DNA from 3 places in the Streptomyces sp. NPDC017056 genome. Region 3 is predicted to be linked to each of the others. Evidence: riboswitches for the same ligand, from Rfam matches in the RefSeq annotation. Region 3 holds a riboswitch; each other region holds the start of a gene.
What was found. Region 3 has a riboswitch for cobalamin ahead of ACH4OW_RS14385 (FecCD family ABC transporter permease). Riboswitches for the same ligand answer to the same signal wherever they lie in the genome.
Positions count from the first base shown of each region.

Region 1: another riboswitch for cobalamin. It lies ahead of ACH4OW_RS01755 (HoxN/HupN/NixA family nickel/cobalt transporter); the one in region 3 lies ahead of ACH4OW_RS14385 (FecCD family ABC transporter permease).
Region 2: another riboswitch for cobalamin. It lies ahead of ACH4OW_RS33500 (CoA-acylating methylmalonate-semialdehyde dehydrogenase); the one in region 3 lies ahead of ACH4OW_RS14385 (FecCD family ABC transporter permease).

Region 1 is NZ_JBIRPD010000001.1:380,292-384,357, forward strand. It holds gene ACH4OW_RS01750 (ABC transporter substrate-binding protein) at 1-899, opposite strand, end outside; cobalamin riboswitch at 1,067-1,280, shown strand; gene ACH4OW_RS01755 (HoxN/HupN/NixA family nickel/cobalt transporter) at 1,278-2,486, shown strand; gene ACH4OW_RS01760 (VOC family protein) at 2,592-3,092, opposite strand; gene ACH4OW_RS01765 (DoxX family protein) at 3,151-3,702, opposite strand; gene ACH4OW_RS01770 (hypothetical protein) at 3,918-4,066, opposite strand, start outside.
Region 2 is NZ_JBIRPD010000024.1:145,710-149,775, forward strand. It holds gene ACH4OW_RS33495 (acyl-CoA dehydrogenase family protein) at 1-1,081, opposite strand, end outside; gene ACH4OW_RS33500 (CoA-acylating methylmalonate-semialdehyde dehydrogenase) at 1,087-2,586, opposite strand; cobalamin riboswitch at 2,791-2,972, opposite strand; gene ACH4OW_RS33505 (RNA polymerase sigma factor) at 3,021-4,066, opposite strand, start outside.
Region 3 is NZ_JBIRPD010000007.1:21,320-25,385, reverse strand. It holds gene ACH4OW_RS14400 (DUF3099 domain-containing protein) at 1-254, shown strand, start outside; gene ACH4OW_RS14395 (DsrE family protein) at 294-659, opposite strand; gene ACH4OW_RS14390 (FABP family protein) at 957-1,520, shown strand; cobalamin riboswitch at 1,516-1,656, shown strand; gene ACH4OW_RS14385 (FecCD family ABC transporter permease) at 1,756-2,853, shown strand; gene ACH4OW_RS14380 (ABC transporter ATP-binding protein) at 2,853-3,647, shown strand; gene ACH4OW_RS14375 (ABC transporter substrate-binding protein) at 3,656-4,066, shown strand, end outside.

The DNA.
Region 1 (4,066 bases), on a different contig from region 3:
AACTGCTCCGCCTCGTCGAACGCCTTCTCATTCGCGGCAGCACTCCCCCGGTTCCGTACGCCCAACTGAATCCAGTCCGGGTCCTTGTCCACCACGTCCTCCCACGACACCGGCTTGAAGTCGCCCGCACAGTCCGCGAAGACATTGCGCGCCCCGGCTTCGGTCAGCACCGCGTGCGCCACCTGCCGGTTGCAGACGGCCACCGGCTGCTTCGTGCCCGCGTCGAAATCGAAGAAGAAATACGACGGCCGCTTCGACGCGGGTACGTCCGCAATGGCCTTCCGCACCCCGGAGACCTTCTTCTCCATCTCCGCGACGAGTTGCAGCGCACGCTGCGAAGTGCCCGTGACCTGCCCGAGCCGCCGGATGTCGCCCTCGACGGCAGACAGATCCCGCTGCGGCACCTTCTTGCGCGGCGCGCACGCCGTCGAGGCCAGATAGACGTGCTTGATGCCCGCCGCGGCGAACTCCTCCTCGGTCGGCGCGGCAGCCGCCCCGCCCATGTTCCCCATCGACGCGAACGTATCGATATAGAGATCGGCCCCGGACCCGAGCAGCTTCTCCTTCGGAATCACCGACTTGCCCAGCACCGGAACCCGCTGCGCCTGCGCGTCCAGTTCCGGCGGCAACGTTCCCTTCCCCGGTGGAAATCCCGTGCCGACAACCCGGTCACCCGCCCCCAGCCGAAGCAGCATCTCCAGGCTCGACGCATTGCTCGTGACGATTTTCCGCGGCGCAGCGGAAAACGTCGTCTCCCGCCCGTCGCAATCGGTGACCGCGACCGGGAAACCGGCATTGCCGCCGTCCCGGGCGCCCGCGGCGCTCCCGCCCGTACCACCGTCGGCACCACCGCATCCGGTGGCCAGCGCGGCCACCCCCACCGCCAGCGCCGCCGCCATCGTCACCGTCGTCGTCGCTGTCCGCTTCCTGCGAGGACGCATACGCCCGTACTCCCTGCCGCTCGACTGTCCGGCGGCCCGCCACTGCGAGCCGCGGACCAGGTAGTCGAGCGGACGGCGCCCACGGTTCCCGCGGAATCGGCCCGGTGGCCGCGCGCCGCCGGAGGTTAGAGTGTCCGGGCCGTGGTGTTCGGGAAGACCGGTGACGACCTTCGGGTCCAGGCCGGAGCGGCCCTCGCCACTGTGATCGGGAAGTTCCCGCCCCTTTCCGTACGCGCCTGCGCCCGTACGGAGCCACTGTCCGCAGCCCGCGGCCGGGAAGGCCGGGCCGGGCGCGCTCACCCGTAAGCCAGGAGACCGGCCACGGCATCTCACGAACTGATCCACGAGGTGCTGGAGCGTGACCACCGAATGCCCCTGTCCCCCGCCCCCCTACCCTCCCCTTCCTCTTCCTCCTCTCCTTCCTCTCCCCCCTCCCCCCTGCCCGGTTTCCGCTGGCAGCGTCAGGACACGGTGCGCACCGCGGGCCTGATGGCGGTGATAGCCGCGCTGCACGTCGTCGCCTTCGGCGTACTCTTCCTCCTCGTCGTGCCGAACCACTACACCGTGGGTTCGCAGGTGTTCGGCGTCGGCCTCGGCATCACCGCGTACACCCTCGGCATGCGGCACGCCTTCGACGCCGACCACATCGCCGCCATCGACAACACCACCCGCAAACTGATGGCCGACGGCAAACGCCCGGTGTCCGTGGGGTTCTGGTTCGCGCTCGGGCACTCCAGCGTGGTCGTCGCCATGGCCGCGCTGGTCGCCGGCGGCGCACAGCTGGCGGGCACCCTGCTCGACGACGAATCCCGCACCCACCAGGTCCTCGGCACCGTGGGCACCACGGTCTCCGGCACCTTCCTCTACCTGATCGCCGCGCTCAACCTCATCGCGCTGGCGGGCATCTGGCGGGTCTTCCGCGCCATGCGGCAGGGCCGCTACGACGAGGCCGAGCTGGAGGAACACCTCGACTCCCGCGGCTTCATGAACCGCGTCCTGGGCCGCTTCACCCGGTCCATCACCCGCCCCGGCCAGATGTACCCGCTCGGCTTCCTCTTCGGCCTCGGCTTCGACACCGCGACCGAGGTCACCCTGATGGTGATGGCGGGCAGCGGCGCCGCGGCCGGCCTGCCCTGGTACGCGATCCTGGTCCTGCCGCTGCTGTTCGCGGCGGGGATGAGCCTGTTCGACACGCTGGACGGTACGTTCATGAACTTCGCGTACCAGTGGGCGTTCTCGAACCCGGTGCGCAAGGTCTACTACAACCTCACGATCACCGGCCTGTCGATCGCCGTCGCGTTCTTCATCGGAACCATCGAACTGGTCACCGTCCTGCACGAGAAGCTGGACCTGAAGGACGGCGTCACCGACTGGATCTCGTCCATCGACCTGGACAACGTCGGCTTCATCATCGTCGGCCTGTTCGTGGTGGTCTGGGCGGCGGCCCTGGCGTACTGGCGGCTGGCCGGGGTGGAGAAACGGTGGACGGCGCGGACGGCGGGGACGGCGGAGGCCGGTGAGAGGGAAGCCCCGGAAACCGCCTGAGCCGACCTCCGGCCCCCGGCCCCCGGCCCACCGTGGCCCGCTCCGGCACTCGCCCGGAGCGGGCCCCGCCCCCGAGGGCGTGCGTTCCTCAGGGGCTTGCGCCCCTCACGTCGCCGAACCGGCCGCCGCGCCCGTCTTCAACCCGGGACCCCAGCGCTCCAGCGCCGCTTCGAGGTCGAGCGGGAGCAGCCGGTCGGGCTCGTCGGCGCCCGGCCAGTCCTCACGCGGCACGCGCCACATGACCTCGAACTCGTTGCCGTCCGGATCCTTCGCGTACAGCGACTTCGACACGAGGTGATCGGTGGCACCCACCAGCGCGCCCCGCCCGGCCAGCTCGGCCGCGGCATCCGCGAGCTCACCGAGGGTGCCGACCTCCCAGGCCAGGTGGTACAGGCCCACCCGCCCGTGCTCGGGGCCCGGCGCGTGGTCGCCGACCGCGAACAGCCCGAGATCGTGATCGTTGGCCGTCCCCTCGGCACTGAGGAACGCGGCCCGCCCCGGCACCTCGGTGTCCACCCGGAACCCCAGCGCCTCGGTGTAGAAGGCCACGGCGCGCGCCACGTCACGCACATACAGCACCGCATGGTTCAACCGCCGCACACTCACATCAATCCCTCACTTCTCACGTCTCCCACGTCCCGTCCGTCGCTTTCCCCACCGGGTGTCACTTCCGCAGCAGCAGAATCACGCCCGCCAGGACCACGCCGAGCACCACGGCAGCCACGCCGTACGCGAGCCGGTGCGCACGCAGGACCGGCAGCAGCCGGTCGATCGCGTACCGGCCGGGACCGGTCAGCGCGAGGGCCCCCGCACCCGCCGTGAGCAGCAGCTCGTACTCCACGCCCTCGGGCGCGAAGAACCCGCCGCCCCACTTCACCGCCAGCGCGTTCACCATCGTGCCGACGATCGCCGCGCCGGCCAGCGGCGTCAGCAGCCCGACCGCCAGCCCGAGACCGCCCAGCGTCTCGCTGAGCCCGGCCACCACGGCCATCGCCTTGCCCGCCGGATACCCACTGGCCGTGAAGAACTGCTCCGTCCCGTCCAGCCCGCCCCCGCCGAACCAGCCGAACAGCTTCTGCGCACCGTGCGCGGCCATGGTCAGCCCGACCGCGAGCCGCAGCACCAGCAGGCCGACGTCGTACGCGTGCGGAGTCGCGGCGTGCCGGTCGTCGGCACCGCTGCCGTAGCTGCTGAGAGGGCTGAGGGGGGAGGTCATACGAGCGCTCTTTCCTGTCTGGCGACCCGCCGGGCGGTCTGCCTGGCGGCCGGTCGCGAACCAAGTACCCAAGTACTTGAAACTTCAAGTCACACATCGACGATACACATCACTTGAAAGTCGAACAACCGATTCCTGCCCACCCCTGCCCGCCCGGGAACTCTCCAGGCACGCCCCCACCCACCAAGCAACACTTCAAGCCACCCCGGCGCCCCCTACCGGGCGCCCGCCCAGCAGTCCTTGTCCCCGCCGCGCCACTCCACCAGCCCCGGAGCATCGAGATCGATGTCCTCGGCATCCGGCGCCAGCCCGGCGTGCCGCAGAAACTCGGCGACATCCCCCCGCCCGTACGCCAGCCCGACGA
Region 2 (4,066 bases), on a different contig from region 3:
TCTTCTCCATGCCGTATTCACTCAGGTAGCCGTAGCCGCCGTGCAGTTGCAGCGCACGGTCGGCGACGGAGTAGCCCGTGTCGGTGGCGAACCGCTTGGCCATCGCGCACAGCTGCGGTGCCTGCGGGTCGGCCCGGTCCAGCGCCTCGGCCGCTTGCCGCACCAGCGCACGGGCCGCGGCCAGCTCCGTCGCCATGTCGGCGAGCCGGAACTGCAACGCCTGCGCGTCCAGCAGCCGCCCCCCGAACGCCTCCCGGTCCGCGAGGTACGCCTGCGCCGCGTGCAGCGCGCTCTGCCCGCCGCCGAGGGAGCAGGCGGCGATGCCGAGCCGGCCGCCGTTGAGGCCGCTCATCGCGATGCGGAAACCGTCGCCCTCCGCACCCAGCCGCCGGTCGGCGGGGACGCGCACCTCGTCCAGGATCACCTGTCGGGTGGGCTGCGCGTTCCAGCCCATCTTCTTCTCGTTGGCGCCGAACGACAGCCCCGGGTCGTCGCGCTCGACGACGAACGCCGAGATGCCGCCGGGACCTTCCTCGCCGGTACGGGCCATCACCACGTACACCCGCGAGGCCCCGGCACCGGAGATGAACTGCTTCACGCCGGTGAGCACGTACTCCTCGCCGTCGCGCACCGCGCGCGTGCGCAGCGCCGCCGCGTCCGACCCGGCGCCCGGCTCGGTCAGGCAGTAGCTGCCCAGGTCCGCCATCGAGCACAGGCCGGGCAGCCAGCGGGCGCGCTGCGCCTCGTCCCCGTACCGGTCGATCATCCAGGCGACCATGTTGTGGATGGAGAGGTAGCCCGCGATGGACGGGCAGGCGGTGGCCAGCACCTCGAAGACCAGCACGCCGTCCGCGCGGCTCAGCGCGGAGCCGCCGCACTCCTCCCGTACGTAGATCCCGCCGAGCCCGAGCCCGGCGGCCTTGCGCAGCACGTCCACGGGGAAGTGCTTGTCCTGGTCCCAGGCCACGGCGTGCGGCGCGATGTGCTCCTGGGCGAAGTCCAGCGTCGTCTCGACGATGGCGAGCTGGTCCTCGGTGAGCGAGGTGAGCGAGGCGGCCGTGGTGGTGGTCATGACGCTCATCGCGCTCAGCCCATCGTCGGGATGGTGAAGCTCGCGCCCTCCTTGACCCCGGAGGGCCAGCGCGAGGTGACGGTCTTGGTGCGGGTGTAGAAGCGGATCGCGTCCGGGCCGTGCTGGTTCAGGTCGCCGAACCCGGACCGCTTCCAGCCGCCGAAGGTGTGGTACGCCACGGGCACCGGGATCGGCACGTTCACGCCGACCATGCCGGTGTTCACCCGGCGGCCGAAGTCCCGCGCGGTGTCCCCGTCCCGGGTGAAGATGGCCACGCCGTTGCCGTACGGGTGCTCCGTGGGCAGCCGCAGCGCCTCCTCGTAGTCGGCCGCCCTGACCACCGACAGCACGGGCCCGAAGATCTCCTCCTGGTAGATCCGCATGTCCGTGGTGACCCGGTCGAAGAGCGAGGCGCCCGCGAAGAAGCCGTCCTCGTGTCCCGGCAGGGTGAAGTCCCGTCCGTCCACGACCAGTTCGGCGCCCTCGGCGACGCCGAGGTCCACGTAGGCGCGGACCCGGTCCAGCGCGTCCCGGCCCACCAGCGGCCCGAAGTCGGCGTGCGGGTCGTCGGAGCGGCCGATGCGCAGCGTGCCGATCCGCTCCTTGAGCCGTGCCACCAGCGCGTCGGCGGTCTCCTCGCCGACCGGTACGGCGACCGAGATCGCCATGCACCGCTCGCCGGCCGACCCGTACCCGGCGCCCACCAGGGCGTCCACCACCTGGTCGAGGTCGGCGTCCGGCATCACGACCAGGTGGTTCTTGGCGCCGCCGAAGCACTGGGCGCGCTTGCCGTGCGCGGCGGCGGTCGCGTAGATGTGCGCGGCGACCGGTGTCGAGCCGACGAAGCCGAGCGCTTCGACGCGCGGGTCCTCCAGCAGCGTGTCCACCGACTCCTTGCCGCCGTTGACGACATTGAGGATGCCCGGCGGCAGCCCCGCCTCCGAGAACAGCTCGGCCAGCCGCAGGGGTACCGACGGCGCCCGCTCGGACGGCTTGAGCACGAACGCGTTGCCGCAGGCGATGGCCGGTGCGGCCTTCCACAGCGGGATCATCGCGGGGAAGTTGAACGGGGTGATCCCGGCCACCACGCCGAGCGGGCGGCGCAGCGAGTGCACGTCGATGCCGGTCCCGGCGTTGTCGGAGAACTCGCCCTTGAGCAGGTGCGGAATGCCGGCCGCGAACTCCACCACCTCCAGGCCGCGCTGGAGGTCGCCGTGCGCGTCCGCGACCGTCTTGCCGTGCTCGCTCGACAGCAGCCGGGCCAGCGCGTCCCGCTCGCCCTCGACCAGGCGCAGGAAGTTCAGCAGCACACGGGCGCGCCGCTGGGGGTTCCACTCGCCCCATTCGGGCTGCGCGGACGCCGCGTCGGCGACGGCCGCGGCCGTCTCGGACCGGTCGGCGAGCGGCACCCTGGCCTGCACGGTGCCGGTGTTGGGGTCGAACACGTCGCCGTAAGCACCGGAGGTACCGGGGGTGTGCTTGCCGCCGACGAAATGGGTGAGTTCGCGGACCATGGGAGCCTGCTCTCGTCAGGTGGGATCCGGGGATGGCACGGCCGGGCACCCGGGCGGCGCGGAGGGCGCGCGGACCGTGGCGGGGCCGTGGGACGCGAAAGGCGTGGAACCGTCAGCGCGCGGGCGGTGCCGCGGGCCGGGCCGGATCACCTGGGCTGTGGGTACGCACCGGTGCCATGCGTGTCTGCTCCATCCTCGTGGACAACACGGAACAACACCCGCGGCCGGTATCCTGGCTTCCGGATCACCGCGCGCCGCCCGCCTTCCCGACCTCGGTCTCGTCAGTGGCGTGTTGCTCGGCGTCGCACTCCCCGGTCACAGTGGCGGGACCACGCCGGATTCGCACCGGCTTCCCTGCACCGCGGGCCTTGGTCACGACGATATAGTTGGACGTCCTAGTAAGTCCAGGGGGTCCCGCCGCGCGGCCCGGCCCGTCACCGCGCCCGGCGGGCGTCGAGCCCGGCGTCGAGCCCGGCGTTGAGCCGGGCGGACTGGCGCGTCAGGTGGTCGCGTTCGGCCAGGTTGGACGCCTTACGGGCGGCTTCGGCGTACAGCCGTGCCGCCGTCGGCAGGTCGCCGTCGCGTTCGTGGAGATACGCCGCCACCGCGGTGTGGCGGGGCAGGGAGGCGTCCAGCGCCGCCAGCGCGACCAGGCCGGCGCGCGGGCCGTCGGCCTCGCCCACGGCCACCGCGCGGTTGAGCCGGACGACCGGACTGCCGGTCAGGCGTACGAGTTCGTCGTACCACTCGACGATCTGCACCCAGTCGGTCTCCTGGGCGGTGGGCGCGTCCGCGTGGAGCGCCGCGATGGCGGCCTGGGCCTGGAACTCGCCCAGCCGGTCGCGGGCCAGGGCCGCCTGCAAAAGCCCGATGCCCTCGGTGATCGCCCCGGTGTCCCACCGGCCGCGGTCCTGCCAGGCGAGCGGCACCAGGCCGCCGTCGGGCGCGGTCCGGGCGGCGCGCCGCGCGTGGTGGAGCAGCATGAGGGCGAGCAGCCCCGCCACCTCGGGGTGGTCGAACGCGGCGGCGAGCTGCCGGGTGAGCCGGATGGCCTCGGCCGCGAGGTCGACGTCGCCGGAGTAGCCCTCGTTGAAGACCAGGTAGAGGACGCGCAGCACGGTGGCCACGTCGCCGGGCCGGTCGAAGCGCACCTCGGAGACGGTGCGCTTGGCCCGGCTGATGCGCTGGGCCATGGTGGCCTCCGGCACCAGGTAGGCCCGGGCGATCTGGCGGGTGGTGAGACCGCCGACGGCCCGCAGGGTGAGGGCGACCGCGGACGACGGCGTCAGCGAGGGGTGGGCGCACAGGAAGTAGAGCCGGAGCGTGTCGTCCACCGCGGGCGCGGGTCCCGGCACGGGTTCCTCGTCGGCGCGGTCCTCCCGCCGGCGGCGGGCGGCGTCCGCCCTGGCCGTGTCGAGGTACCGGCGCCAGGCCACGGTGACCAGCCAGCCCTTCGGGTCCCGCGGCAGGCCGCCGGGCC
Region 3 (4,066 bases):
GGCACCGCCGGTACTTCGCCCTGATGGGCGTCTGCATCGCCCTGTTCGTGCTGGCGTGGGGCGTGGTCCGGCTGTGGTCCGTGCCGGCGGCCGTGGCGATGTGCGTGGTCGCCATGGTCATCCCGCCGTTCGCGGCGATCGTCGGCAACCGCAGGGAGCCGGGCGAACGCTGGTGGGACGAGTCCGGCGACCCGGAGTCCGACCGCTGGTGGCGCGAGATCGACGACCACGGCCCCGGCACCGGCCGCCGCTGAACCGCCGCGGGTCAGTACACCAGCGTCAGTACACCTGCGTCAGTACACCAGCGCCTGCACGCCGTCCGGCATGACCTCGCTGACGAACACCTGCGCCCCGGCGATCCGGGCGCCCTCGATGAGGTCCTTCTCCTCGATGTCGCGGCGCGCCGCGCACTGCGTGCACACGGTGATGGTGCCGCCGCCCGCCGTGATGGAGTCGATCAGGTCCGGCAGCGGCGCCGCGTGCGGCAGCTCGAACTCCGCGGCCCGGCCCGGCAGCGCGAACCACGCCGACTCCCCGGTCAGCCACAGCGAGACCTGCACCCCGCTCGCCACGGCGACCGCCGCCACCGTGAACGCCTGCGAACAGCGCTCGGGAGCGTCGGCCCCCGCTGTCACCTTGATCACCAGCTTCTTCGCCATACGGCCACTCTAGGGCGCGCGGCGGACCTCACAGCGCTGCCCTCGGCCACGCCGACTAGACTCGCTCCCGGTCCGTAATACCTCACTCCGTCCGAGGAGCGCGCTCGTGCTTGAGGCAGTCTTCACCACCCTGCTCGTCCTGGTAGCCGTCGGCGTCGTCGCTTTCGCCGGGCTGACCTGGAAGAAGCTGTACCAGGGCCAGCGCTAGAGACCCGCCCGCCCGTCACCACCACCGCCCTTCATACGAGCGCTTCGCGCGCCCCTGCCTTTTCCCCCTAATACAGATCGCCTGAGCTCATGATCGAGATCCCGTCCGACCTGAACCCGGCCCTCGTGCCCCTCGCCTTCCTGCTCGGCAACTGGGAGGGCGCGGGCGTCGCGGACTTCCCCGGTACCGAGAAGTGCAACTTCGGCCAGGAGGTCACCTTCACGCACGACGGCCGCGACTTCCTCGAATACACCTCGCACAGCTGGGTGCTGGACGGCGAGGGCAAGAAGGTCGCGCCGCTGGAGACCGAGGCCGGCTACTGGCGCATCGACAAGGACCGCAAGGTCGAGGTCGTGATGATCCGCGACGGTGGCGTCGCGGAGGTCTGGTACGGCGAGCTGGCCGACCAGAAGCCGCAGATCGACCTGGCCACCGACGCCGTCGCGCGCACCGCCGCCTCGGGCCCGTACAGCGGCGGCAAGCGCCTGTACGGGTACGTGAACAGCGACCTGATGTGGGTCGGCGAGAAGACCACCCCCGAGGTGCCGCTGCGCCCGTACATGTCCGCGCACCTCAAGAAGGTCGTCGACCCCAGTGAGTGGGCCAAGGACCTCAAGGACCTGCCGGACGACGGCATCGCCTTCTTCAAGTAACAGCCGTCTTCTCCATAACGACAGACGCAGAGCGCCCCGCGGGGAAAGTCCGGTGAGAGTCCGGCGCTGACCCGCAACGGTGAGCGGAACCCTGTTTCCGCCAGCCCGATCGCCCGCGGGGGCGCCCGTTCCGACAACTCGCCGTGGACTGCGAGGGGACGCCGCCGCCGGCCTCGCGCCTCGGACCACGGCCCCTTCCCGTACGGACACGGCCCGAGCCGAAGGCGCTGGTCCCTTGGCCGCCCCCGCCCGTACCGCCGCACCCCCGGCCCCCGCGACGGCGCCGCGCCGCGCAGCGCCGCTGCGTACCGGCCCGCTGGTCGCCGGGCTCACCGCCGCCCTGCTCGGCTCGCTGCTGTGCGGCGTCGGCCTCGGCGCCTCCGGCGTCGGCTGGGGCGACGTGCTGCGCTACCTCGGCGCCGGCCTGAGCGGCGGCACCATCTCCGCCGGCGAGGTCTCCGCCTACACCATCGTCTGGGAGCTGCGCTTCCCCCGCGCCGTGCTGGCCGCCGTCGTGGGCGCCGGGCTCTCCGCGATCGGCGTCGCCGTCCAGGCGCTGGTCCGCAACGCGCTCGCCGACCCCTTCGTGCTCGGCGTCTCCTCCGGCGCCGCGGTCGGCGCCAACGCCGTCCTGCTCTTCGGTTCACTGGCCGCGCTCGGCGTCTGGGCGCTGTCCACCGCCGCCTTCGGCTCGGCGCTGCTGGCGATGGCGCTGGTGTACCTGGCGGCCCGCAGCGCGCACGGGCTGACGCCGCTGCGGCTGGTCCTGACCGGCTCCGCGATGTACTACGGCTTCTCCGCCCTCGCCACCCTGATGGTGTTCGCCGCCGACCGCGGCGAGGCCGCGCGGTCCGCGATGATGTGGCTGCTCGGCAGCCTCAGCGGAGCGGGCTGGGGCTCGGTGCCGATCGCCGCGGCCGCGGTGGCCGCCGCGCTGGTGTACCTGATGGCCTCGGCGGGCCGCCTGAACGCGCTGGCCATGGGCGACGAGTCGGCCGCCGCGCTCGGCGTGGACCCGGGGCGGCTGCGCCGGGAACTGTTCGTGGTGACGGCGGGTGTCACCGGCGCGGTGGTCGCGGTCAGCGGGGCGATCGGGTTCGTCGGGCTGATGGTGCCGCACGTGACGCGGATGCTGGTGGGCGCCGGGCACCGGCGGGTGCTGGCCGTGGCGCCGCTGCTGGGCGCGGTGCTGCTGGTGTGGGTGGACATCCTGAGCCGGGTGCTGCTGGCGCCCGTGGAACTGCCCGTCGGGGTGCTCACCGCCGTCATCGGCGTGCCCTGCTTCGTCCTGCTGATGCGGCGCCGCGGCTACTCCTTCGGAGGCGGTGCGTGATGCGGATCGACATCGACGCGGTGTCCGTGGACGTGGCCGGCGCCCGGCTCGTGCACGACATCACCCTGCACGCCGGCAGCGGCCGGGTCGTCGGGCTGGTCGGGCCCAACGGCAGCGGCAAGTCCACCCTGCTGCGCTGCGCCTACCGGGCGCTGCGCCCGGCCGCCGGCGCCGTGCGGCTGGACGGCGCCGACCTGCACGCCATGGGCGTACGCGAGGGGGCGCGGCACCTGGCCGCGCTGCCGCAGGAGTCGGCGACCGAGTTCGGCTTCACGGCCGCCGAGGTCGTCGCGATGGGGCGGCTGCCGCACCAGCGCGGCTCGGGGCGGCCGAGCGCCGCCGACCTCCGGGTGTGCGAGGCGGCCCTCGCGCGGTCCGGCGCCGCCCACCTGGCCGAACGCTCGTTCCTGAGCCTGTCCGGCGGCGAGAAGCAGCGGGTGCTGATCGCCCGCGCGCTGGCCCAGGACCCGAAGGTGCTGGTGCTGGACGAGCCGACCAACCACCTGGACATCGCGCAGCAGTTGGAGCTGCTGGCGCTGGTGCGGGACAGCGGGCTGACGGTGCTGACCGCGCTGCACGACCTGAACCTGGCCGCCGGGCACTGCGACGAGCTGTACGTCATCTCCGGCGGCCGCATCGTCGCCTCCGGCGCGCCGCACGACGTGCTGGGCACCGAGCTGCTGGCCGAGGTGTTCGGGGTGCGCGCGCACCGCGTGCCGCACCCCGAGACCGGCGCCGTACAGCTGCTGTTCGACCGCCTGCCCGCCCGTACCGACCCGCCGGCCACCCTGTGAGGACCCCCATGCGCACCCGCCACCGCTCCGCCGCCCTGCTCACCGCCCTCGCGCTCGCCGCGCTCACCGGCTGCGGCGCGCAGGTCGCCGAGGACGGCAAGGACGGCTCGGCCAAGGCGTCGGGCGCCGGGTCAGGGCACTACCCGGTCACGGTCGAGAACTGCGGTACGAAGACGACGTACGACAAGGCGCCGCGGCGCGTGGTCACCAACGACATCGGCATCGCCGACATCATGTTCGCGCTCGGCCTGGAGGACCACATGGCCGGGTACGTCACGCCGGAGTACCGGGGCGACATCGACGCCGTGGCCTGGAAGGACGCGTACGCCAAGGTGCCGTGGCTGTCCAAGAAGGCGATCACGAAGGAGATCGCCCTGGACGCCAGGGCCGACCTGGTCTTCGCGGGCTGGAACTACGGC